Regions from separate parts of the Streptomyces sp. NPDC085460 genome, predicted to be linked through region 3. Evidence: riboswitches for the same ligand, from Rfam matches in the RefSeq annotation. Region 3 holds a riboswitch; each other region holds the start of a gene.

Region 1 (7,230 bases), on a different contig from region 3:
GGGGCCGCGCACCGCACGGTGGTGCACGGCGCGGACGGGGGGCCGACGGTGACGGTGCTGCGGCCCGACGATCCGGCGCTGCGGCCCGACGCCGGGCACGAGGCCGTGACGGTGTCCGCCCTCGTCCACGGGCTGCCGGCGGAGGAGCGTCAGGAGCTGGCCGCGCGGATGGTCGAGGCCGCCGCGCGCGCCGTGCCGGGGCTGGCCGAGCGGCTGCTCTGGCAGGAGGTCCGCACCCCGGAGGACGTACGGGCGGCTACCGGGACGGCCGAGGTGCCGGGCCCCGCGCTCGCGGACGCCCGGGGCGAGTGGCTCCCGGCCCCCAACCTCTCCCCCATGACCGGCCTGTACTACGCGGGCGGCTGGTCGCATCCGGGCGGCGGGCTCGCCCACGCGGGCATGTCGGGCGCGCTGGTCGCCGGGCTGATCGTGGAGGGTGCTGAGTTCCGCGGCTCCCAGTGAGCGGGACCCGGCCGGACAGGACCTGAGGCGAACGTCCGGCCGGACAGGGCCTCAGTAGCGGTACTGGGACTGCTCGTCGGGGTGCTGCTCGTAGCCGTACTGCCCCGGGGCGTGCGCCTGGGGCGGCTGCTCGTCGGTGTCGCGCTGCTGCGGGACCCAGACGCCGCCGGGCGGGGTGTCGTAGCTGTACGAGGGGGCGGCGTAGGAGTCGCCGTAGTACGAGGTGTACCGCTGGCCGTCGGTGCCGGGGCCGATGTACGGGTCGGAGTAGGCGGCGTACTGCTGCGGGGCGCCGGTGGCGCCGTAGTCGTAGCCGGGCTGCTGCTGCTCGTACCCGGCGGCGTAGGTGTCGTACGCCGGCGCGGGGGTGTCGTACGCGGGCGCGGGGGCGTCGTACGCGGGTGCGGGGGCGTCGGTGTGCGGGTAGCCGGAGCCGTCGTAGCCGCCGGGCGTGCCGTAGGCGCCGGTGTCGTAGGCGTCGTACGCGGGCGTCTGCTGGGTCTGGTCGTGCTGTCCGCCGCCGTAGACGCCGTACTGGCCGGTGTCCTCGGGCAGCGGCTGCGGCTCGTAGACGGACGGCTGCTCGGCGCCGGCGCGCAGCTGCTCGGCGTCCGGGCCGGGGCCGTGGGCGGCGGCGGGGTCCTCGTAGGAGAGGCCGGAGACCTCCAGCGTGGGGCCCGCCTCGGCGGGCGGGCCCGCCTTGCGGCGGCGGCTGGCGCCGGGGTTGCCGCCGATCGCCCAGCCGGTGGAGAAGCCGCGGCGGAAGGAGAGGGTCACGAAGGTCTGGCCGACGGCGAAGGCGACCGCGCCGGCGATGATCACCGCCACCGAGGGCAGCAGCACGCCGACGACCACGCCGAGGAAGCCGCAGAAGGCGAGGATCCGCCAGCGCAGCCGCGCCTTGTACTGGAGGAGCACCTCGCCCAGCAGCCAGAGCGCCACCAGGCCGAACGCGATGTAGAGGACCGTCCACCCCATGCCCCGCCGCCCCTCTCTACGGCCACCGCCGCGGGTAGGGGCGGGTACGACCGGTCAGGACTGCTGGTGCAGTCCGAGATTCTCGTAGATCTCGAGCGTCGCGGTGGAGCTGTTGAGCGTGATGAAGTGCAGTCCCGGAACACCCTCGTCCAGCAGGCGCGCGCAGAACTCCGTCGCGAACTCGATACCGATGGAGCGTACAGCGGCGGGATCGTCCTTGACCGCGAGGATGCGTTCTTTCACGTCCGCGGGGAAGGCGGCGTTGCTGAGCTGGGGCAGCCGGTCGAGCGTCTTCACGTTCACGACGGGCATGACCTCGGGGATGATCGGGGTGTCGCAGCCCGCCTTCTCGACGCTGTCGCGCAGCCGCAGGTAGTTCTCCGGGTCGAAGAACATCTGGGTGATCGCGTAGTCGGCGCCGGCCCGGCACTTGTCGACGAAGTGCCGGATGTCGGTGTCCCAGTCGGCGGAGCGCGGGTGCATCTCGGGGAAGGCCGCGACGCCGACGCAGAAGTCCCCGGACTCCTTGATGAGCCGGACCAGGTCGGCGGCGTACCGGACGCCCTCGGGGTGCTCGACCCAGTCGCCCAGCGGGTCGCCGGGCGGGTCGCCGCGCAGCGCGAGCATGTTGCGGATGCCGGCGTCGGCGTACTGCCCGAGGACGTTCCGCAGCTCGGCGACCGAGTGGTCGACGGCGGTGAGGTGGGCCACCGGGGTGAGGGTGGTGTCCGAGGCGATCTTCTGGGTGGCCTTGACGGTGCCGCCGCGGGTGGAGCCGCCGGCGCCGTAGGTCACGGAGACGAAGCTGGGGCCGACGGCCTCGACGCGGCGCATGGCGTTCCAGAGGCCCTGCTCGCCCTTGGCGGTCCGGGGGGCGTAGAACTCGAAGGAGTACGACGTCCCGGAGGCGAGGATCTCGCGGACCGTGCGTGCGCGGTCCGTACGGACGGAAGCGGTTCCAAGGGCCATACCGGCAGGTTAGACGCGGTCCAGTGACCGCGGAAACCGCGTCCGAGTCGTGGACACCGTTTCGGACACCGGTACGACATCTTCCGGGCGGCCGGGGCGCGGGCCCGGTCGCCGCCCGGCGTGGGTCGCCGGGGGGGGGACCGGCTCGGGTCGCCGGGGGCAACGGGATGGGTCGCAGCCCGGCACGGGTTGCCGGGGGTCAGGCGCCCGCCCGCTCCCGGACCCGCTTGGCGAGGGAGGCGGCGGCCGCGGCCGGGTCGTCGGCCTCGGTGAGCGCGCGGACGACGACGATCCGGCGGGCTCCGGCGTCCAGCACCTGGTCGAGGTTGGACTCGTCGATGCCGCCGATGGCGAACCAGGGGCGGTCCTGGGCGAGCCCGGCCGCGTACCGCACCAGGTCGAGGCCGGGGGCGTACCGGCCGGGCTTGGTGGGGGTGGGCCAGCAGGGGCCGGTGCAGAAGTAGTCGACGCCGGGCTCGGCGGCGGCCGCGGCCACCTCCGACTCGGCGTGGCAGGAGCGCCCGATCAGCACCTCGTCGCCGAGGATCGCGCGGGCCGCGGGAACCGGCAGGTCGCCCTGGCCGAGGTGGAGCACGTCGGAGCCGATGGCGTGGGCGACGTCGGCACGGTCGTTCACGGCGAGGAGCTTGCCGTGGCGGCGGGCGGCGTCGGCGAAAACGGCCAGGTGCTCCAGCTCCTCGCCGGCCTCCATGCCCTTGTCGCGGAGCTGGACGATGTCGACGCCGGAGGAGAGCACGGCGTCGAGGAAGGCGGGCAGGTCGCCCTGGCGCTTCCGGGCGTCGGTGCACAGGTAGAGCCGGGCGTCGGCGAGCCGCTCACGAGGCGTGGGCATGGTGGTTCCCCCCGTCGGGTGGAGCCGGTGCCGCGGCGCGGGGCCGCGGCACCGGCGGTGGTGGTCCGTGGTGTCAGACGGCGAGCGCCTGGGCGCGGCGCTTCACCTCCGTACCGCGATTCTCGCCGAGGGCCTGCGCGGGGGTGCCGGGCAGGGTCGGGTCGGGGGTGAAGAGCCACTCCAGCATCTCCTCGTCGGAGAAGCCGTCGTCCTTGAGGAGCGTCAGGGTGCCGGCGAGGCCCTTGACGACCTTGTCGCCCTGGATGAAGGCGGCGGGCACCTGGAGGGCGTTGTTCTCCCCGCGGCGGACGGCGATCAGCTGGCCCTCCTTCACCAGCTGCCGCACCCGCGTCACCTCGACGCCGAGCATCTCCGCGATGTCGGGGAGGTAGAGCCAGGCGGGGACGAGAGCATCGATGTTTGCGTCAATCTCGGTCACGGGACAAGCCTGCCACCCGGGACCGACAGCCGGTAGTCGGGCCGCCCCGGCCGCATCCGTCCGGGGGTCAGGAGCCACCCTGGCGGACGGCCGACTTCAGCGGGACGGCGGGGTCGGCGGCGCGTTCGGGGTCGACGGGGGTGCCGGCCTCGATGAGCCTGCGCCCCTGGGCGAGGTCGCGGGGGCGGCCGACGGCGAGCAGCGCGACCGGCACCTCGTCGCGCAGCCAGAGCACCGACCAGGAGGGCCCGGAGGAGTCGCCGCGGCGTACCAGGGTGTCGGCGCCGGCGTGGTGGCCGGCGTACTGGACGAAGCGGCCGAACTGCTCGGACCAGAAGTACGGGACGGGGTCGTACGGCTCCGGCTCGACGCCCTGGGAGCCGGTGACGCAGGCGGCGACCGTGCGGGGGCCCTGGAGGGCGTTGTCCCAGTGGTGGACGAGGAGCCGTTCGCCGTAGCGGGCGGAGGGGAAGGAGGCGCAGTCGCCGACCGCGTACACGTCGGGCAGCGAGGTGCGGAGCCGGTCGTCGGCGGTGACGGCGCCGCTCGGGTCGAGGGCGATGCCGGAGCCGGCCAGCCAGTCGGTCGCGGGGCGGGCGCCGATGCCGACGACGACGGCCTGGGCGGGCAGTTCGCGGCCGTCGGCGAGGACGACGGCGCCGGGCCGGACGCCGGCCACGCGCGCGTGGGTGAGGAGTTCGGCGCCGCTCTCGGCGTACCAGCCGGCCATGGCGGTGGTGACCTCGGCGGGCAGGGCGCCGGCGAGCGGCAGGGCGGCGGCCTCGACGACGGTGACGGCGCAGCCGGCCTCGCGGGCGGCGGTGGCGAACTCGGCGCCGATCCAGCCGGCGCCGACCACGACGACGGGGCCGCCGCCCGCGAGGACGGGGCCGAGGCGGACGGCGTCGTCCAGGGTGCGCAGCAGGTGGACGCCGGGGACGCCCTCGGAGCCGGGGAGCGTGAGCGGGTGGGCGCCGGTGGCGAGGACGAGGGTGTCGTACGGGAAGCGTCCCGCCTCGGTGACGAGCTCGCGCTCCGCGGGGCGCACTCCGGTGACGTCGAGGCCGAGCCGGAGGTCGACGCCGAGGGACTCGAAGTCGATGTCAAAGGCGGAGTGCTCGGCCTTGCCGAGGAGGACGGCCTTGGAGAGCGGGGGCCGGTCGTAGGGCTGGTGGGGTTCGGCGCCGATGAGGGTGACGGGGCCCTCGAAGCCCTGCTCGCGCAGGGCGACGGCGGTCTGCACGCCCGCCATGCCCGCGCCGACGATCACGACGTGCCGCTGGGTCTGCTTCTGCTCGCTCACCCGTCCACCTTACGCAGCTGACGGCACGTCAGAAAGAGAGGTGCCCTGTGGCACTCCGGCGGCGGGGGCTAGGGTGGCGGGCACACACCACTCGCGGGAGCCCGGACGCACCGGGCTGAGAGGGAGGCTGGCCGGCCTCCGACCGTACGAACCTGATCCGGGTCATGCCGGCGAAGGGAGGGGCGGAACCGCCCATGCGTTCTTCCGAACCACACCAGAACGAACGGACCGCGGCACACCGGAACGAGCCGGCCGCAGCTCAACGAAACGGGCCGGCCTCGGCACACCGGAACGAGCCGGCGCCATCTCAACGAAACGAGCCGGCCTCGGCACACCGGAACGGGCCGGCCACCGACGTCCTCGTCGTCGGAGGCGGCGTCATCGGCCTGGTCACGGCCTGGCGGGCGGCCCTGCGCGGGCTGAGCGTCGCCCTGGTCGACCCCGAGCCGGGCGGCGGCGCCGCGCGGGTCGCGGCCGGGATGCTCGCCGCCGTCACCGAACTGCACTACGGCGAGGAGACCCTGCTCGGGCTCAACCTCGCCTCCGCCGCGCGCTACCCCGCGTTCGTCGCCGAACTGGAGGAGGCCACCGGCCTCGACGTCGGCTACCGCGCCTGCGGCACCCTCGCCGTCGCGCTCGACGCCGACGACCGGGCCCACCTGCGCGAACTCCACGCCCTCCAGACCCGCTGCGGACTGGCCTCCGAGTGGCTGAGCGGCCGCGAGTGCCGCCGCCTTGAACCCATGCTGGCGCCCGGCGTGCGCGGCGGACTCCGGGTGGACGGCGACCACCAGGTGGACCCGCGCCGGCTGGCCGCCGCGCTGCTGACGGCCTGCGAGCGGGCCGGGGTGGTCTTCCACCGGGCGCTCGCGGAGCGGCTCGTCGTCGTCCGGGACCGGGCGCGCGGGGTCGCCCTCGCCGACGGCACCGAGCTCGCGGCCGGCGAGACCGTGCTCGCCGCGGGCAGCCTCAGCGGGAGGCTCGCGGGCGTGCCCGAGGCGGTGCTGCCGCCGGTCCGTCCGGTGAAGGGCCAGGTCCTGCGGCTGCGGATCCCCGCCCCGTACGCCCCCTTCCTGTCCCGCACCGTCCGGGCCGTGGTGCGCGGCAGCCACGTCTACCTGGTGCCGCGCGAGAACGGCGAGCTGGTCGTCGGCGCCACCAGCGAGGAGCTGGGCTGGGACACCACGGTGACCGCGGGCGGGGTGTACGAGCTGCTGCGCGACGCCCACGAGCTGGTTCCCGGTCTCACCGAGCTGCCGCTCACCGAGACCCTGGCCGGGCTGCGCCCCGGCTCCCCCGACAACGCGCCGATGCTCGGGCCGAGCGCCCTGCCGGGCCTCCACCTGGCCACCGGCCACTACCGCAACGGGATCCTCCTCACCCCCGTGACCGGCGACGCCATGGCGGAGGCGCTCGCCACCGGCGCCCTCCCCGAGGAGGCGCGCCCCTTCTCCCCCCGCCGTTTCCCCACCGCTCGCCCCGTACGTCAGGAGCAGCCCGCATGAACGTGACCGTGTCCGTGAACGGCGAGCCGCGCGCGCTCGCCGCCCCCGTCTCCCTGGCGTCCCTGGTCGCCGGCCTCACCACCGCGCCCTCCGGGGTCGCCGCCGCCGTCAACGAGGCGGTGGTGCCGCGCGGCGAGTGGGCGACGACGCTGCTCGCCGACGGCGACCGGGTCGAGGTCCTGACCGCGGTGCAGGGGGGCTGAGCGCGATGTCCGACGACGTGTTCGTCCTCGGCGGTACGGAGTTCTCCTCCCGGCTCGTCATGGGCACCGGCGGCGCCCCCAGCCTGGACGTCCTGGAGCGCTCCCTCGTGGCCAGCGGCACCGAGCTGACCACGGTCGCCATGCGCCGCCTCGACCCGACCGTGCAGGGCTCGGTCCTCTCCGTCCTGGACCGGCTCGGCATCCGCGTCCTGCCGAACACGGCGGGCTGCTACACGGCGGGCGAGGCCGTCCTGACCGCCCGGCTGGCCCGGGAGGCGCTGGGCACCGACTGGATCAAGCTGGAGGTGGTCGCGGACGAGCGGACCCTCCTCCCCGACGGGGTGGAGCTCCTCGACGCCGCCGAGACCCTGGTGGACGACGGCTTCACCGTCCTGCCGTACACCAACGACGACCCGGTCCTGGCCCGGAAGCTGGAGGACGTGGGCTGCGCGGCGATCATGCCGCTCGGCTCCCCCATCGGCTCCGGCCTCGGCATCCGCAACCCGCACAACTTCGAG
Region 2 (7,230 bases), on a different contig from region 3:
CCGCCCGCTACGCCCCGACCCCGCCGTCCCCGTCCCCGTCCCCGTCCTCGTCCAGCACGACGACCTCATCCGCCCGGAACCCCACCGCCACCTCCGCGCCCACCTCCGGCACCTCCCGCAGCGGGAACTCCGCCTCCAGCGGCGGCCCGTCCGCAGGCCGCAGCACCACCGCCACGTGATGCCCCCGGAACGTACGCGACTCCACCCGGCACACCAGCCCCCCGCCGGCCGGCCGGACCCCCGCCGGACGCACCAGCAGCGTCCGCTCCCCCTGCGGCGAACCCTCCGGGACCGGCACCCGGCCCCACACCGTCTCCGCCACCCCACCCGACACCGTCGCCGGCACCAGGTTCTCGAACCCCAGGAAACGCGCCACGAACTCCGACGCCGGCCGCTCCCACACCTCCACCGGCGACCCCGACTGCGCGATCCGCCCCTCCCGCATCACGACCACCCGGTCCGCCAGCGCGAACGCCTCCCCCTGGTCGTGCGTCACCGCCAGCACCGTCGTCCCCAGCTGCCCGAACAACGACCGCAGCTCCACCACCAGCCGCTCCCGCAGCCCCCGGTCCAACTGCCCCAGCGGCTCGTCCAGCATCAGCAGCCGGGGCCGCGGCGCCAGCGCCCGCGCCAGCGCCACCCGCTGCTGCTCACCGCCCGACAGCGCCGCGACCGAGCGGCCCCCGGCGCCCGGCAGCCCGACGAGCTCCAGCAGCTCCGCCACCCGCCCGGCCCGCTCCTCCTTCGCCACCCCCCGCATCCGGAGCCCGAAGCCCACGTTCCCCGCCACGTCCCGCTGCGGGAACAGCTGGTGGTCCTGGAACATCAGCCCCACCCCCCGCCGGTGCACCGGCACCCCCGCCTGGTCGGCACCGCCCAGCAGCACCCGCCCCGCGTCCAGCGCCTGAAGCCCCGCGACCGCGCGCAGCAGCGTCGACTTCCCCGACCCGCTCGGCCCCAGCACGCACACGATCTCGTGCTCGACGACCTCCAGGTCCACCGCGTCGAGAACCGCCCGCGCCCCGAACCGAACCGTCGCACCCTCAAGGACCAGCATCAGAACTCCCCGGTGGTCCGGTCGGTCCGCAACCGCTCAAGCAGCAACAGGGACACCGCGCACACCACCATCAGAATCGTCGACAGGGCCATCGCCTGCCCGTAGTTGAGCTCCCCCGGCCGGCCGAGCAGCCGCGCCACCGCCACCGGCAGCGTCGGATTGTCCGGGCGCGCGATGAAGACCGTCGCACCGAACTCCCCCAGCGACACCGCGAACGCGAACCCGGCCGCGATCAGCAGCGCGCGCCGCACCAGCGGCAGGTCCACCTCCCGCCACGCCCGCCACGGCGACGCCCCCAGCACCGCCGCCGCCTCCCGCAACCGCTGGTCCACCGCCCGCAGCACCGGCAGCATCGTCCGCACGACGAACGGCACCCCGACCAGCGCCTGCGCCAGCGGCACCAGGATCCAGCTCGCCCGCAGATCGAACGGCGGCTCGTCCAGCGTGATCAGGAACCCGAAACCCACCGTCACCGCCGACACCCCCAGCGGCAGCATCAGCAGCGCGTCGAAGCCCCGCACGAGGCGCCCCGCGCGCCGGGTGAGCGCCGCCGCCGCCAGCCCGCCGACCACCACCGCGATCGCCGTCGCCGCGACCGCGTACCGCAGCGAGTTCCCCACCGCCTCCAGCGGCGGCACCAGGAACGTCCCCGACTCGTCCAGCGAACCCAGCGCCCGGTAGTAGCGCAGCCCGTACCCCTCCGGCGTGGCGAAGGACCGCTCCACCAGCACCCCCAGCGGCAGCAGGATCAGCACCGCCACCGACACCAGCACCCCGCCGAGCAGCGCCCACTGGCCGAAGCCCCGCGGCCGGCGCGCGGTCAGCTCCGGCGGGACCAGCCGCAGCGCCGTCTCCCGCCGCCGCACCGTCCGCGCGTGCACCGCGAGGATCGCCCCGACCGCCACGAACTGCACCAGCGTCAGCACGGCCGCCGTCCGCAGGTCCAGCAGCCGGGCCGTCTGCCGGTAGATCTCCGCCTCCAGCGTCGTGTACGCGTCCCCGCCGAGGATCTGCACGACACCGAACGAGGTGAAGGTGAAGAGGAAGACCATCAGCGCCGCCGCCGACACCGCGGGCACCAGCGCCGGCAGCGTCACCGACCGCCACGCCGTCCACCGCGACGCGCCGAGCACCCGCGCCGCCTCCTCCTGCCGCGGATCCAGCTGCGCCCACAGCCCGCCGACCGTCCGGACGACGACCGCGTAGTTGAAGAACACGTGCGCGAGGAGGATCGCCCACACCGTCGTGTCGAGCCGCAGCCCGAACAGCGCGTCGGTGAACCCGCCCCGCCCCACCAGAGCCAGGAACGCCGTCCCGACCAGCACCGTGGGCAGCACGAACGGCACCGTGACGACCGCCCGCAGCACACCCTTCCCGGGAAAGTCGAAACGGGCGAAGACATACGCCCCCGGCAGCGCCACCAGCAGCGTCAGACCGGTGGAGGCGGCCGCCTGCCACACCGTGAAGCCGAGCACGCCGAGGATGTCCGAACGGCCGAGCGTCGCCCCGATCGCGCCGAGGTCCCAGACCCCGCCGGGCCGCAGCCCGCGCTCGACGATCGACACGACCGGCCAGGCGAAGAAGACCGCGAAGAACGCGACGGGCAGGACCATCAGCCCCAGCCGCGCCGCGCTCCCCCGGCGGCCGGACCTCACTTGAGGAGCGACGACCACTGCTGGATCCACGCCTCACGCCGCTCGGCGATCTTCTCCGGCGCCATCGTCTGCGGCTTCTCCACGACCACGCCGTGCTGCGTGAACAGCTCCGGCAGCGTCGCGTCCTCCGCCACCGGGTTCACGAACATCTGCAGCGGCATGTCGTCCTGGAACTTCTTCGAGATCAGGAAGTCGATCAGCGCCTTCCCGCCCTCGGGGTTCTTCGCCCCGTGCAGCAGCCCCGCGAACTCGATCTGCCGGAAGCAGGTGCCGGTGGACACCCCGGTCGGGGCCTCCTTCGGCTGCGGCTCCGCGTACAGCACCTCGACCGGCGGGCTGGAGGCGTACGACACGACCAGCGGACGGTCGCCCTTGGCCTCCTTGCCGCCGGCCGAACCGGAGAACTCCTGGTTGTAGGCGAGCTCCCAGCTGTCGACGGTCTTCACGCCGTTCGCCTTCAGCTTCTTCCAGTAGTCCTGCCAGCCCTCGTCGCCGTACCGCGCGACCGTGCCGAGGAGGAAGCCGAGGCCCGGGGAGGACCGCTCGGGGTTCTCCACCACCAGCATGTCCTTGTACTCCGGCTTCGCCAGGTCGTCGAAGGACACCGGCGGCGCGAGCTTCTTGTCCGCGAAGAACTTCTTGTCGTAGTTGACGCAGATGTCACCGGTGTCGATCGGCGTGACCCGGTTCTCCTTGTCGAGCTTGAACGTGCCCGGGACCCGGTCCGCCCCCTTCGCCTCGTACGGCTCGAAGATGCCGTTGTCGAGGGCGCGGGAGAGCAGCGTGTTGTCGACGCCGAAGAAGACGTCGCCCTGCGGGGAGCCCTTGGTGAGGATCTCCTTGTTGACGGCCTCGCCCGCGTCGCCGGCCTTCAGCACCTTCACGGTGAAGCCGGTCCGCTTCGTGAACTCGGCCAGCACCTCCTTGGAGGCGTTGAAGGAGTCGTGGCTCACGAGGGTCACGGTCTTCGGCGCCGGCTCCCCGGACTTGCCCGCGGCCTCGCGGGCGTCCTCGGTGGAGCAGGCGGCGAGGCCGGTGACGCCGAGCGCCGCGACCAGCGCGACGGCGGCTGCCTTCTTGGTGTGCATCGGTTGTCCTCCTGGGTGGGACCAGGAAGAGACGCGGCCCTGCCCGCGGCCGCCGGAACGGACGCGGGCAGGGCGCAACAGCTCGAGTTACGACCGAACTTCCTACCCAGAATGACCTGGGCAAGGTTCAGAGGGTCTGCGGTCTACGGTTACCGCACTCTCAGCGCTGTGGCGCTCCCCTGTCGGAATATGCAGATGTGTTCGAGCACAGAGTACAAGGTCAGCGCTCGGAGGCCGCCAGCTGCCCACAGGCACCGTCGATCTCCTGGCCCCGGGTGTCACGCACGGTCACCGGCACACCGTGGCGGGCGATCGCGTCGACGAACGCCTTCTCGTCCTCCGGCCGCGACGCGGTCCACTTCGACCCCGGCGTCGGGTTCAGCGGGATCAGGTTGACGTGCACCCGCTTGCCCTTGAGCAGCTTGCCGAGCAGGTCACCCCGCCACGCCTGGTCGTTGATGTCCCGGATGAGGGCGTACTCGATGGAGATCCGGCGCCCGGACTTCTCGGCGTACTCCCAGGCCGCGTCCAGCACCTCCCGCACCTTCCAGCGCGTGTTCACCGGCACCAGCGTGTCCCGCAGCTCGTCGTCCGGCGCGTGCAGCGACACCGCGAGCCGGCACTTGAAGCCCTCGTCGGCGAAGCGCAGCATCGCCGGCACCAGACCCACCGTGGACACGGTGATCCCGCGCTGCGACAGCCCCAGACCGTCCGGCTCGGGGTCGGTCAGCCGGCGGATGGCGCCGACGACCCGCTTGTAGTTGGCGAGCGGCTCGCCCATCCCCATGAACACGATGTTCGACAGCCGCGCCGGACCGCCCGGCACCTCTCCGTCGCGCAGCGCCCGCATGCCGTCGACGATCTGGTGCACGATCTCGGCCGTCGACAGGTTCCGGTCGAGCCCCGCCTGCCCGGTCGCGCAGAACGGGCAGTTCATGCCGCAGCCCGCCTGCGACGAGATGCACATCGTCACCCGGTCCGGGTAGCGCATCAGCACCGACTCGACCAGCGTGCCGTCGTGCAGCCGCCACAGCGTCTTACGGGTGGTGTCGTCGTCGCACGAGATGTGCCGCACCACCGACATCAGGTCCGGCAGCAGCTCCCCCGCCAGCTTCTCCCGCGAGGCGGCCGGGATGTCGGTCCACGCCGCCGGGTCGTGCGCGTACCGGGAGAAGTAGTGGGTCGACAGCTGCTTGGCGCGGAACGGCTTCTCGCCGATCGCGGCGACGGCCTCCTTCCGCTCGGCGGGCGAAAGGTCGGCGAGGTGCCGCGGCGGCTTCTTGGCACCGCGCGGGGCGACGAAAGTGAGTTCTCCGGGGGCCGGACGAGCCACGGCGGCGTCTCTCCTCAAACAGGCACGAGGTCGGACGTCCCGCGACGGCGGGGAGCGCGGCACGGCGGTGCCGGAGCGACCTCACTGGACCGTCCCCGCGGCGGCGAGGACGACGAAAGGGCCCGAGGCACACGCCCCGAGCCCTTCCAGAGTACCCGCTGTCCGTCAACCCGCTCCGACGGCGATCCCCTGCGGGTGACCGCTCACCCCGTGCCGACGAACAGCGCGAGCAGCAGCCACACCACCGGCGCCGTCGGCAGCAGCGAGTCGAGCCGGTCCATGATGCCGCCGTGACCGGGGAGCAGCGTCCCCATGTCCTTGATGCCCAGGTCCCGCTTGATCATCGACTCGCCGAGGTCGCCGAGCGTCGCGCTCGCCGCCACCGCCAGACCGAGGATCAGCCCCTGCCACCAGGTGCCGCCGTCGATCAGGAACTGCATGCACAGCGCGCCGGCCGCCATCGCGAAGGCCACCGCGCCGAACAGGCCCTCGCGGGTCTTGCCGGGGCTGATCCGCGGCGCCAGCTTGTGCCTGCCGAACCGCCAGCCGACCGCGTACGCCCCGGTGTCGCTGACCACCGTGAGCAGCAGGAAGGTCAGCACCCGCCACGGACCGTCGTCCGCGGTCAGCAGCAGCGCCACGAACGTCGCCAGGAACGGCACGTAGAACGCGGCGAAGACCCCCGCCGTGACGTCCTTCAGATACCCCTCGGGGGGTTCCGTCATCCGCCAGACGAGCACCGCGAGCGCCGTCAGGGCCATCGCGACCCAGGCGCCCTCGGGGCCCCGCACGTACCCGGCGACGACCATCGCCGCGCCGCCGACCGCGAGCGGCACCAGCGGCGCCTTGATCGCCTTGCGCTCCTGGAGCCGCGAGGTCAGCTCCCACAGACCGACGACCACGGCCACCGCTATGACGCCGACGAACGCCGGCGGCCAGATGAACAGCGACACGATGATCACGGCCCCGAGAGCGACGCCGACCCCTATGGCCGCGCCCAGGTCCCGGCCCGCGCTCTTCTTCTGCCGCGGCGCGGGCGCCGCGGACGGCTCAGGAGGCGGGACGGGGCTGGGCATGGGCTCCTGCGGGTGCTCGTGCGGGTGCTCGTGCGGAGTCTCGTCACGGAACAGGGGACCGCCCGTGTGAGCGGCCCCCCGACCGTGTCCGTCGTCCTGGAATCCGCCGGCGGGTACGTCGGGCACGATGGGCATGGGGCGAGTCTGCGCTGCCCGGTGCCGATCGTGGGCGGGACCCGCCGGGGCAGGCCCCTGGTCGGGTCCGCCGAGACCTGAACCGGCCGCCGGCGCCCCCCAGGATGAGTCGTTCATCAGACCTCGAGGAGCTCGGCTTCCTTGTGCTTCAGCAGCTCGTCGACCTGCGCCACGTACTTCGCGGTGGTGTCGTCGAGCTCCTTCTCCGCGCGGCGGCCCTCGTCCTCGCCGACCTCGCCGTCCTTGACGAGCTTGTCGATGCTCTCCTTGGCCTTGCGGCGCACGGAGCGGATCGAGATCTTGGAGTCCTCGGCCTTGGTCTTGGCGACCTTGATGTAGTCCCGGCGGCGCTCCTCGGTCAGCTCGGGGAAGACCACACGGATGATGTTGCCGTCGTTGCTCGGGTTGACGCCGAGGTCCGAGTCGCGGATCGCCTGCTCGATGTTGCGCAGCGCGCTCTTGTCGAACGGGGTCACCACGGCCATGCGCGGCTCCGGCACCGAGAACGAGGCCAGCTGGTTGATGGGGGTGATGGCGCCGTAGTAGTCGGCCACGATCTTGTTGAACATCGCCGGGTGCGCACGGCCGGTGCGGATCGCGGCGAAGTCCTCCTTGGCGACCACGACGGCCTTCTCCATCTTCTCCTCGGCCTCGAGGAGGGTCTCTTCGATCACCACTTGCTCCTGCGTGTCGTCGCGTTGTGTCCTGCACGGTGTACGACCGGCAGGGCTGTCGTCCAGCCCCGTACGGGGCTGTTCCCGGTTGGAGACGGGCTCAGGCCCGGGTGCCCTGGTCGCTCACGAGCGTGCCGATCTTCTCACCCGTGACGGCGCGCGCGATATTGCCCTCGGTGAGCAGTTCGAAGACGAGGATCGGGAGCTTGTTG
Region 3 (7,230 bases):
TCCTGTGACCTGGGCGTTCGGCAGGGAGCTGCTGCTCGACGGGATCAACCGCCCGAGCGGCGACGGCGACGTCCACATCGCCCCGACCGACCCCGAGGGTCTGTCGGACGTCTCCATCAGGCTCCAGGTGGGCGGTGACCGCGCGCTGTTCCGCGCCAGCGCCCCGCCGCTCGTCGCCTTCCTCGACCGCACGGACAAGCTCGTCCCGCTCGGTCAGGAGCAGACGCTGGGCGACTTCGAGGACAGCCTGGAGGCCGCGCTCGGCCGGATCCTCGCCGAGGAGAGCGCGGGCCCGGCCTGACCGGCGCCCGTCGCGTACGGCCGGCACGGGCGCGCCCGTTCCGTACGCCTGACACCGGCGCCCGTCGGTCGTGCACGCCTGACACCGGCGCCCGTCGCGTACGCCTGAGACCGACGCTCCGACCCGTGCGCATGAGACCGGCGCTCCGTTCCGCACGCCTGAGACCGGTCCCCCCATCCGTACGGCCGGCACCGACGCTCCGATCCGTACGCCTGGCACCGGTACCCCGATCCGTACGGCTGTCGACGAGGCGCGGGCCCGTACGGCCGCCGCGCGCGCGTCACTTCGCGCGGCGCCGCCGTCCGCCGCGGCCCGGCGTCCGGCCGCCGGCCTCCTCCGCCGGGCGGTCGGCCGACACCACCAGCGCGGCGAGCGCCGTCGTGACCGGCACCGAGGCGACCAGACCGATCGATCCGACGAGGGTCCGGACGATCTCCTCCGCCACCAGCTCGCTGTTGGCCACCGTCCCCATGCTGCTCTGCGCGATGGTGAAGAGCAGGAGCAGCGGCAGCGCGGCACCGGCGTAGGCCAGGACCAGGGTGTTGACCACCGAGGCGATGTGGTCGCGTCCGATCCGGATGCCGGCCCGGTAGAGCGCGCGCGGTCCCATCCCCGGGTCGGCCTGGTGCAGTTCCCAGACCGCCGAGGTCTGGGTGACGGTCACGTCGTCCAGCACACCGAGCGAACCGATGATCACACCGGCCAGGAGCAGGCCGGACATGTCGATCTCCGGGTAGAGGCCGTGGATGAGCCCGGTGTAGTCGTCGGTGTTGCCGCTGAGCGAGGCCCAGCCGATGAAGAAGGACCCGAGCAGTCCGATCAGCAGCAGCGAGATCAGCGTGCCCAGGACGGCGACCGAGGTGCGGGCCGACAGGCCGTGGCACAGATAGAGCGCGAGCAGCATGATCGCGCTCGATCCGACCACCGCCACGATCAGCGGGTTCGACCCCTCCAGGATCGCGGGCAGGATGAAGAGCGTGAGCACCAGGAAGCTCACCGCGAGCGCGATCAGCGCCATCACGCCCCGCAGCCGGCCGACGAGCACGACCGCGAGGGCGAAGATGCCGGCGAGGACCGCCATCGGCACCTTCCGGTTCACGTCCGTCACCGAGTACTGCAGGTCCTTCGGGGCGTCGGGGGCGTAGGCGACCACCACGCCCTGGCCCTCGTCGAGTTGGCGCGGAGCGTCCGGCTGCACGATCTCGGTGAACTGCCGCCCCTTGTCCGTGCCGCTGGTGACCTCGATCGTCGCCTTCTCGCACTGACCCTGTTGCCCGTTGACCGCCTCGCGGCCCTGCGGGGTGGTCGTGTCGCCGGTGGGCGGCACCTGCGCCGCGTTCACGTCCTTGCAGTCCACCTGCTCGACCGCGACGACCCTGCCCTGCTCGGTCTGCCGGTCGAAGCCGACCCCGGTCCGCTCGTGCGCCGGCGTGCCGCCGGGCCAGAGCACCACCAGACCGACGGCCACGGCGGTGGCGAAGGGGATGAGGACGGCCGCGATGACCCTGCGCAGATGGCGGGAGACGGGCGCGGCGGGCCCGTGACTGTGGCCGTGGCCGTGGCCGTGGCCGTGGCCGTGCCCATGGCCGGAGCCGTGGCCGGAGCCGTGCCCGTGCCCGTTGCCAGGGTTGGAGCCGTGGCCGGAGCCGGAGCCTCCGGCCGGACCACCCACTGGCCCACCGCCTGGGCCACCGCCCGGAACACCGCCTGGGCCGGTGCCGCTTCCGTGCTCGTTCCCGTGGTCGTGGCCGCGGTCGTGGCCGTGCGGATCGGGGGTCTGCTGCGAGGAAGTCACCGACCGATCATCGCAAGAACGGAGGGGGCCCACTGTTCAGCACGCCCGGGAGGGCGCTAGCGTGGTGGCACCTTTGCACACGCGGGAGCTCGGAGCACCGGGCTGAGAGGGCGCTGATCACCGTACGCGGACGCGTACGGGAGGAGGCTGCGCCGACCGCCGAACCTGTTACCGGGTAATGCCGGCGTAGGGAGATTCGGTCTCATGACCATTCAGGACGCACGCACGCCTGCCTCCGACCAGAACGAGCAGAACGACTCGAACGGCGAGCGCACGCCCGGCTGGCACAAGGGGTACGTCGAGGGCTCGCGCCCCGACATCCGGGTGCCGGTCCGCCAGGTCCACCTCACCAACGGCAAGGACGTGACGCTGTACGACACGTCCGGCCCGTACACCGACCCCGCCGTCGACACCGACGTCCGCCGGGGCCTCCTGCCGCTGCGCGAGAACTGGATCATCGCGCGCGGCGACACCGAGGAGTACGCGGGCCGCCCGGTCCGCCCCGAGGACGACGGCATCAAGCACACCTCGCCGCGCGGCGGCGGGCTGAAGAACCTCGACGCGGTGTTCCCCGGCCGTCCGCGGCTGCCCCGCCGGGGCCGCTCCGGGCAGGCCGTGACCCAGCTCGCGTACGCCCGCCGGGGCGAGATCACCCCGGAGATGGAGTACGTGGCGATCCGGGAGAACGTCTCCCCCGAGGTCGTCCGCGAGGAGATCGCGGCGGGCCGCGCGGTGCTGCCGGCCAACGTCAACCACCCGGAGATCGAGCCGATGATCATCGGCAAGCGGTTCCTGGTGAAGGTCAACGCCAACATCGGCAACTCCGCCGTCACCTCCTCCATCGAGGAGGAGGTGGAGAAGATGACCTGGGCGACCCGCTGGGGCGCCGACACGGTCATGGACCTGTCCACCGGACGCAACATCCACACCACCCGCGAGTGGGTGCTGCGCAACTCCCCCGTGCCGATCGGCACCGTGCCGCTCTACCAGGCGCTGGAGAAGGTCGACGGCAGGGCCGAGGACCTGACCTGGGAGATCTATAAGGACACGGTCATCGAGCAGGCCGAGCAGGGCGTGGACTACATGACCGTGCACGCCGGCGTGCTCCTGCCGTACGTGCCGCTCACCGCGCGCCGCAAGACCGGCATCGTCTCGCGCGGCGGTTCGATCATGGCCGCCTGGTGCCTCGCGCACCACAAGGAGAACTTCCTCTACACGAACTTCGAGGAGCTCTGCGAGATCCTGGCGGCGTACGACGTCACCTACTCGCTCGGCGACGGCCTGCGCCCCGGCTCGATCGCGGACGCCAACGACGCGGCGCAGTTCGCGGAGCTGAAGACGCTCGGCGAGCTCAACACGATCGCCAAGCGGCACAACGTGCAGACGATGATCGAGGGCCCGGGCCACGTCCCGATGCACAAGATCAAGGAGAACATCGACCTCCAGCAGGAGATCTGCGAGGAGGCGCCGTTCTACACGCTCGGCCCGCTGACCACGGACGTCGCGCCCGCGTACGACCACATCACCTCCGGCATCGGCGCCGCGATGATCGCCTGGTGGGGCACGGCGATGCTCTGCTACGTCACGCCCAAGGAGCACCTGGGCCTGCCGAACCGCGACGACGTGAAGACCGGCGTCATCACGTACAAGATCGCGGCGCACGCGGCGGACCTGGCCAAGGGCCACCCGGGCGCCCAGGAGTGGGACGACGCGCTGTCCGACGCGCGTTTCGAGTTCCGCTGGGAGGACCAGTTCAACCTGGCCCTCGACCCGGACACCGCCCGGGAGTTCCACGACGAGACGCTGCCGGCGGAGCCCGCGAAGACGGCCCACTTCTGCTCGATGTGCGGCCCGAAGTTCTGCTCGATGAAGATCTCGCAGGACATCCGCCGTGAGCACGGCGGTACCCAGGAGGAGATCGAGGCCGGCATGGCGGAGAAGTCCGCCGAGTTCGCCGCCGCCGGCAACCGCGTCTACCTGCCCCTGGCCGAGTAGCCGCCTGCTCGTCCGTCCTGATCCCCGGCCCGCGGTCCACGGGGGGACCGCGGGCCGGTCCGCGTCACGGGGCCGGGGGAGGCGGATCGGGGGCGGTGGCCGGTGCCGGTGCCGGTGCCGGTGTTGGCGCTGGGGCTGGAGTGGGAGCTGGTGCCGGTGTGGGCGCTGGGGTCGGTACGGGAGCGGTGAGGGCGGCCCGGAGGAAGGGGACGACGCCCCGTTCCAGAAGGGCGTGGCGCCAGGCGGCGCGGGCCCGGGTGAGTTCGTCGTCGGGGGCGTGTGCCTCGGCGGGGCTGTTGCGGAGCGCGGTGAGCAGGAGCCCGGCGCCCGCGCAGAGGAGGCCGGCGGCGGCGAGGGTGCCGAAGACCAGGCCCGCGGTGAGCAGGGTGGCGCCGAGGGCGGCTGTCGGGGCGACCAGATGGACCACCGCGCCGACCAGGAGGAAGATCACGGCGGCCGTTCCGGCGAGGACCGGGACCAGGGTCGTGAGGACCGCGACGGCGCCCGGCGACTCGTCGGGGGCGGGGGTCCGCGGCCGGTTGGACGCGGCGCGGTGCTGCTCGCGCACCTTGACGAAGTGCTCGTACTCGCTCGCCGCCGCGGCGGTGATGAGCGCTGTCGCGTTCAGTGCCATCACCCGGAGCTGGGCGGCCGTCAGCCGCGCGCCCGCTCCGGCGAGTTCCGGCCGTTCGGGCGCGGTGCGCAGTGCGTCGTCGAGGACGCGCTCGTACTCGGCGCGGTCCTCGGTCAGCAGGTGCGGAGCCACGTTCATGTGCATCCCCCGATGCTCGGTGGGCCGGGACCGGCCGTGGAGAACGGCGGTCCGGGCGGAAGCGGAGGAGAGCCTGCCTACCTAGGGAGACCGATGGTAGGGCCGTGAGCGGGCGCGCTGACAGGGGGTTTCCGGAAATCGCCTGCACCGGATGCGCTGGGTGAGAGTCAGTCCCCCAGCGGGAGTTGGACCACCAGCAGCTTTCCGGCCATGGTGACGCCGCCGTCCATGGCGATCGCGAGCCCGTCGGCGTAGACGTGCGGGCCGTCGACGGCCGGGCGGGAGTCCTCCTCGCCGTCCTCCGTGCCCACCTGGCCGAGGAGGTACGGGATCGGGCTGTGGCCGTGCACGATCCGGGAGCCGCCGTAGGTGCCCAGCAGCTCCTGGACGGCCTGCGGGCCGGCCTCGTCGCGGAAGGCGAACCGCTTGGTGAACTTCCGGAAGAGGTCCCAGACCTCGTCGGCGTCGTTGCGCCGGATGATCTCGTGGACGGTGTCGTTGACGTCCTCGATGGTCTCGCCGTATTCGAGGTACGCGGTGGTGTCCGAGTGCAGCAGCAGGTGGTCGTCCTCCCGGACGACGGCGTCGAGCCGGGACATCCATTGGAGGTGGACGTCCTGGAGGCGGTCCATGTCGTGCTTCTGTCCGCCGTTGAGCAGCCAGGCCGCCTGGAAGGTGGCGGTGCCGGCCCCGGAGTTGACCGGGGTGTCGCCGAAGCGCTTGGCGCCGATGAGGAGCAGCTCGTGGTTGCCCATGAGGGCCTTGCAGTAGCCGCCGGCGGCTGCTGCCTCGGCGGAGAGCCGCATGACGAGGTCGATGACGCCGATGCCGTCGGGGCCGCGGTCGGTGAAGTCGCCGAGGAACCACAGTCGGGCGTTGCCCGCGGCCCAGCCGCCGTTCTCGTCGATCAGGCCCTGGGCGTGGAGGGCCTCGACGAGCTCGTCGAGGTAGCCGTGGACGTCGCCCACGACGAACAGCGGGCCGGGGCCGTCCCCGGCGGGCGCGGGCGCCGGCGCGGCGGCCGGGGCGACGGGGACCTGGACGGTGTCGCCGCGCTGGATGACCGGGAGGTCGCGCTCGGTGGGCGTGTACCCGTCCGGGAACTCGCCGGGGTAGCCGGCGGCGCCGGAGTGGACCTGGCTCTGGACCTGGCCCTGCCCTGGGACCTGGGCCTGGATTTGACCTTGGGCCTGGGCCTGGACCTGGGCCTGGCCTTGGACCTGGGTGACGCGGGCGAGCGGCGCGGGCGGGGTGGATTCCGGGTACGCGACGGCCTCCGGGCGCGGTGCCGGGGGCGGTACGGGTGCCGGTGCCGGCGCCGCAGTCTGTGCCGGGGCCGCAGTCTGTGCCGGAGTCGGCGCCTGGGGCGGAGCCAGTACGGGCGCGGGCGCGGGTACGGATGCCGGTGCCGGGGCCTGGGTCGGTGCCGGTACGGATGCCGGTGCCGGGGCTCCGAAGCCGGCCGGTTCGGCGAACGCGGCCGGGCGGGTGCCCAGGTGGAGCGTGGGATCGGCGGGCGCGGGAGGCCGCTCGGCCGTGTGGCCCTGTACCGGCACGCGGGCGTACGGCGGTACGCGGAAGTCACGCAATGTCGCCGTGCGCTCCACGGGATCCTGCCCGGCCCCCTGAGTCATCGACCCCTCCACCACCGTCGCGATGCCCTGCACATCGCGGACCGGCCTGGTCGGGGTGGTCCGCGGTGTCGTGCGCCCATCATAGGAATGAGGGTCCGCCTGTGTGACGCACCAGGGGTGGTGAATCCGGGTTCGCTCCGGGTTCACCGGTTGTTTCGCCCGAATTGAGAAGGTCCAGTCCAGGGTCGGGTCCGGCGGGGCGGTCGGTTTCGTCCTCTCCGCCCACGGGCAGGGGCGGACGGACAGTTCGTTCGCGGTCGTTCCGCTGTCGTGCGTCCGGCCGCGCCTTCGGCGCGGCCGGGGTCGGGCGGGTGAAGCCGGGCGGGTGAAGCGGGTGGTCGGGGTCGGGTGGTCGGGGCCGCTCCCGCGAGGGGCGGTCAGTCCTTCGCGGGCGAGCGCGGCGGACTGACGGTCGTCCGCGGCGAGCGGCGCTGCGAGGAGGTACGGACGATGAGTTCGGTCGGTATCACCTGCTCGACCGGACCGTCGCTCTCGATCCCCTCGATGGCGTCGATGAGGAGCTGGACGACGGCGGTGCCGATGCGGCGCGGTTTGAGCGAGAGCGTCGTGATGGGCGGTTCGGTGGTGGCGTACACGGTGGACTCGCTGCAGCACACGATCAGCAGGTCGTCGGGGACGCGCAGGCCGTAGCGGCGGGCGGCGGCGAGGAGGTCGGTGCCGTTGGGGTCGAACAGGCCGTAGACGGCGTCGGGGCGGTCCGGGCGGGCGAGCA

Evidence for each region. Region 3 has a riboswitch for thiamine pyrophosphate ahead of thiC (phosphomethylpyrimidine synthase ThiC). Riboswitches for the same ligand answer to the same signal wherever they lie in the genome.
Region 1: it holds a riboswitch for thiamine pyrophosphate, as region 3 does, so the genes downstream of both, thiO (glycine oxidase ThiO) here and thiC (phosphomethylpyrimidine synthase ThiC) in region 3, are expected to answer to the same signal.
Region 2: it holds a riboswitch for thiamine pyrophosphate, as region 3 does, so the genes downstream of both, ACIGHB_RS18400 (thiamine ABC transporter substrate binding subunit) here and thiC (phosphomethylpyrimidine synthase ThiC) in region 3, are expected to answer to the same signal.

What each region holds. Positions count from the first base shown of each region.
Region 1 covers NZ_JBITTO010000005.1:237,084-244,313, reverse strand. Annotated here, with positions in the region: gene ACIGHB_RS14950 (phytoene desaturase family protein) at 1-462, shown strand, start outside; gene ACIGHB_RS14945 (hypothetical protein) at 514-1,440, opposite strand; gene metF (methylenetetrahydrofolate reductase [NAD(P)H]) at 1,495-2,409, opposite strand; gene thiE (thiamine phosphate synthase) at 2,609-3,262, opposite strand; gene ACIGHB_RS14930 (Rv2175c family DNA-binding protein) at 3,336-3,701, opposite strand; gene ACIGHB_RS14925 (NAD(P)/FAD-dependent oxidoreductase) at 3,769-5,004, opposite strand; TPP riboswitch at 5,088-5,201, shown strand; gene thiO (glycine oxidase ThiO) at 5,199-6,509, shown strand; gene thiS (sulfur carrier protein ThiS) at 6,506-6,712, shown strand; gene ACIGHB_RS14910 (thiazole synthase) at 6,718-7,230, shown strand, end outside.
Region 2 covers NZ_JBITTO010000006.1:441,969-449,198, reverse strand. Annotated here, with positions in the region: gene ACIGHB_RS18410 (ABC transporter ATP-binding protein) at 8-1,057, opposite strand; gene ACIGHB_RS18405 (iron ABC transporter permease) at 1,057-2,670, opposite strand; gene ACIGHB_RS18400 (thiamine ABC transporter substrate binding subunit) at 2,709-3,800, opposite strand; TPP riboswitch at 3,882-3,991, opposite strand; gene rlmN (23S rRNA (adenine(2503)-C(2))-methyltransferase RlmN) at 4,021-5,133, opposite strand; gene ACIGHB_RS18390 (phosphatidate cytidylyltransferase) at 5,337-6,461, opposite strand; gene frr (ribosome recycling factor) at 6,461-7,018, opposite strand; gene pyrH (UMP kinase) at 7,119-7,230, opposite strand, start outside.
Region 3 covers NZ_JBITTO010000003.1:500,301-507,530, forward strand. Annotated here, with positions in the region: gene ACIGHB_RS10165 (SsgA family sporulation/cell division regulator) at 1-301, shown strand, start outside; gene ACIGHB_RS10170 (YibE/F family protein) at 582-1,973, opposite strand; TPP riboswitch at 2,168-2,306, shown strand; gene thiC (phosphomethylpyrimidine synthase ThiC) at 2,301-4,091, shown strand; gene ACIGHB_RS10180 (hypothetical protein) at 4,156-4,863, opposite strand; gene ACIGHB_RS10185 (metallophosphoesterase) at 5,031-6,497, opposite strand; gene ACIGHB_RS10190 (LacI family DNA-binding transcriptional regulator) at 6,875-7,230, opposite strand, start outside.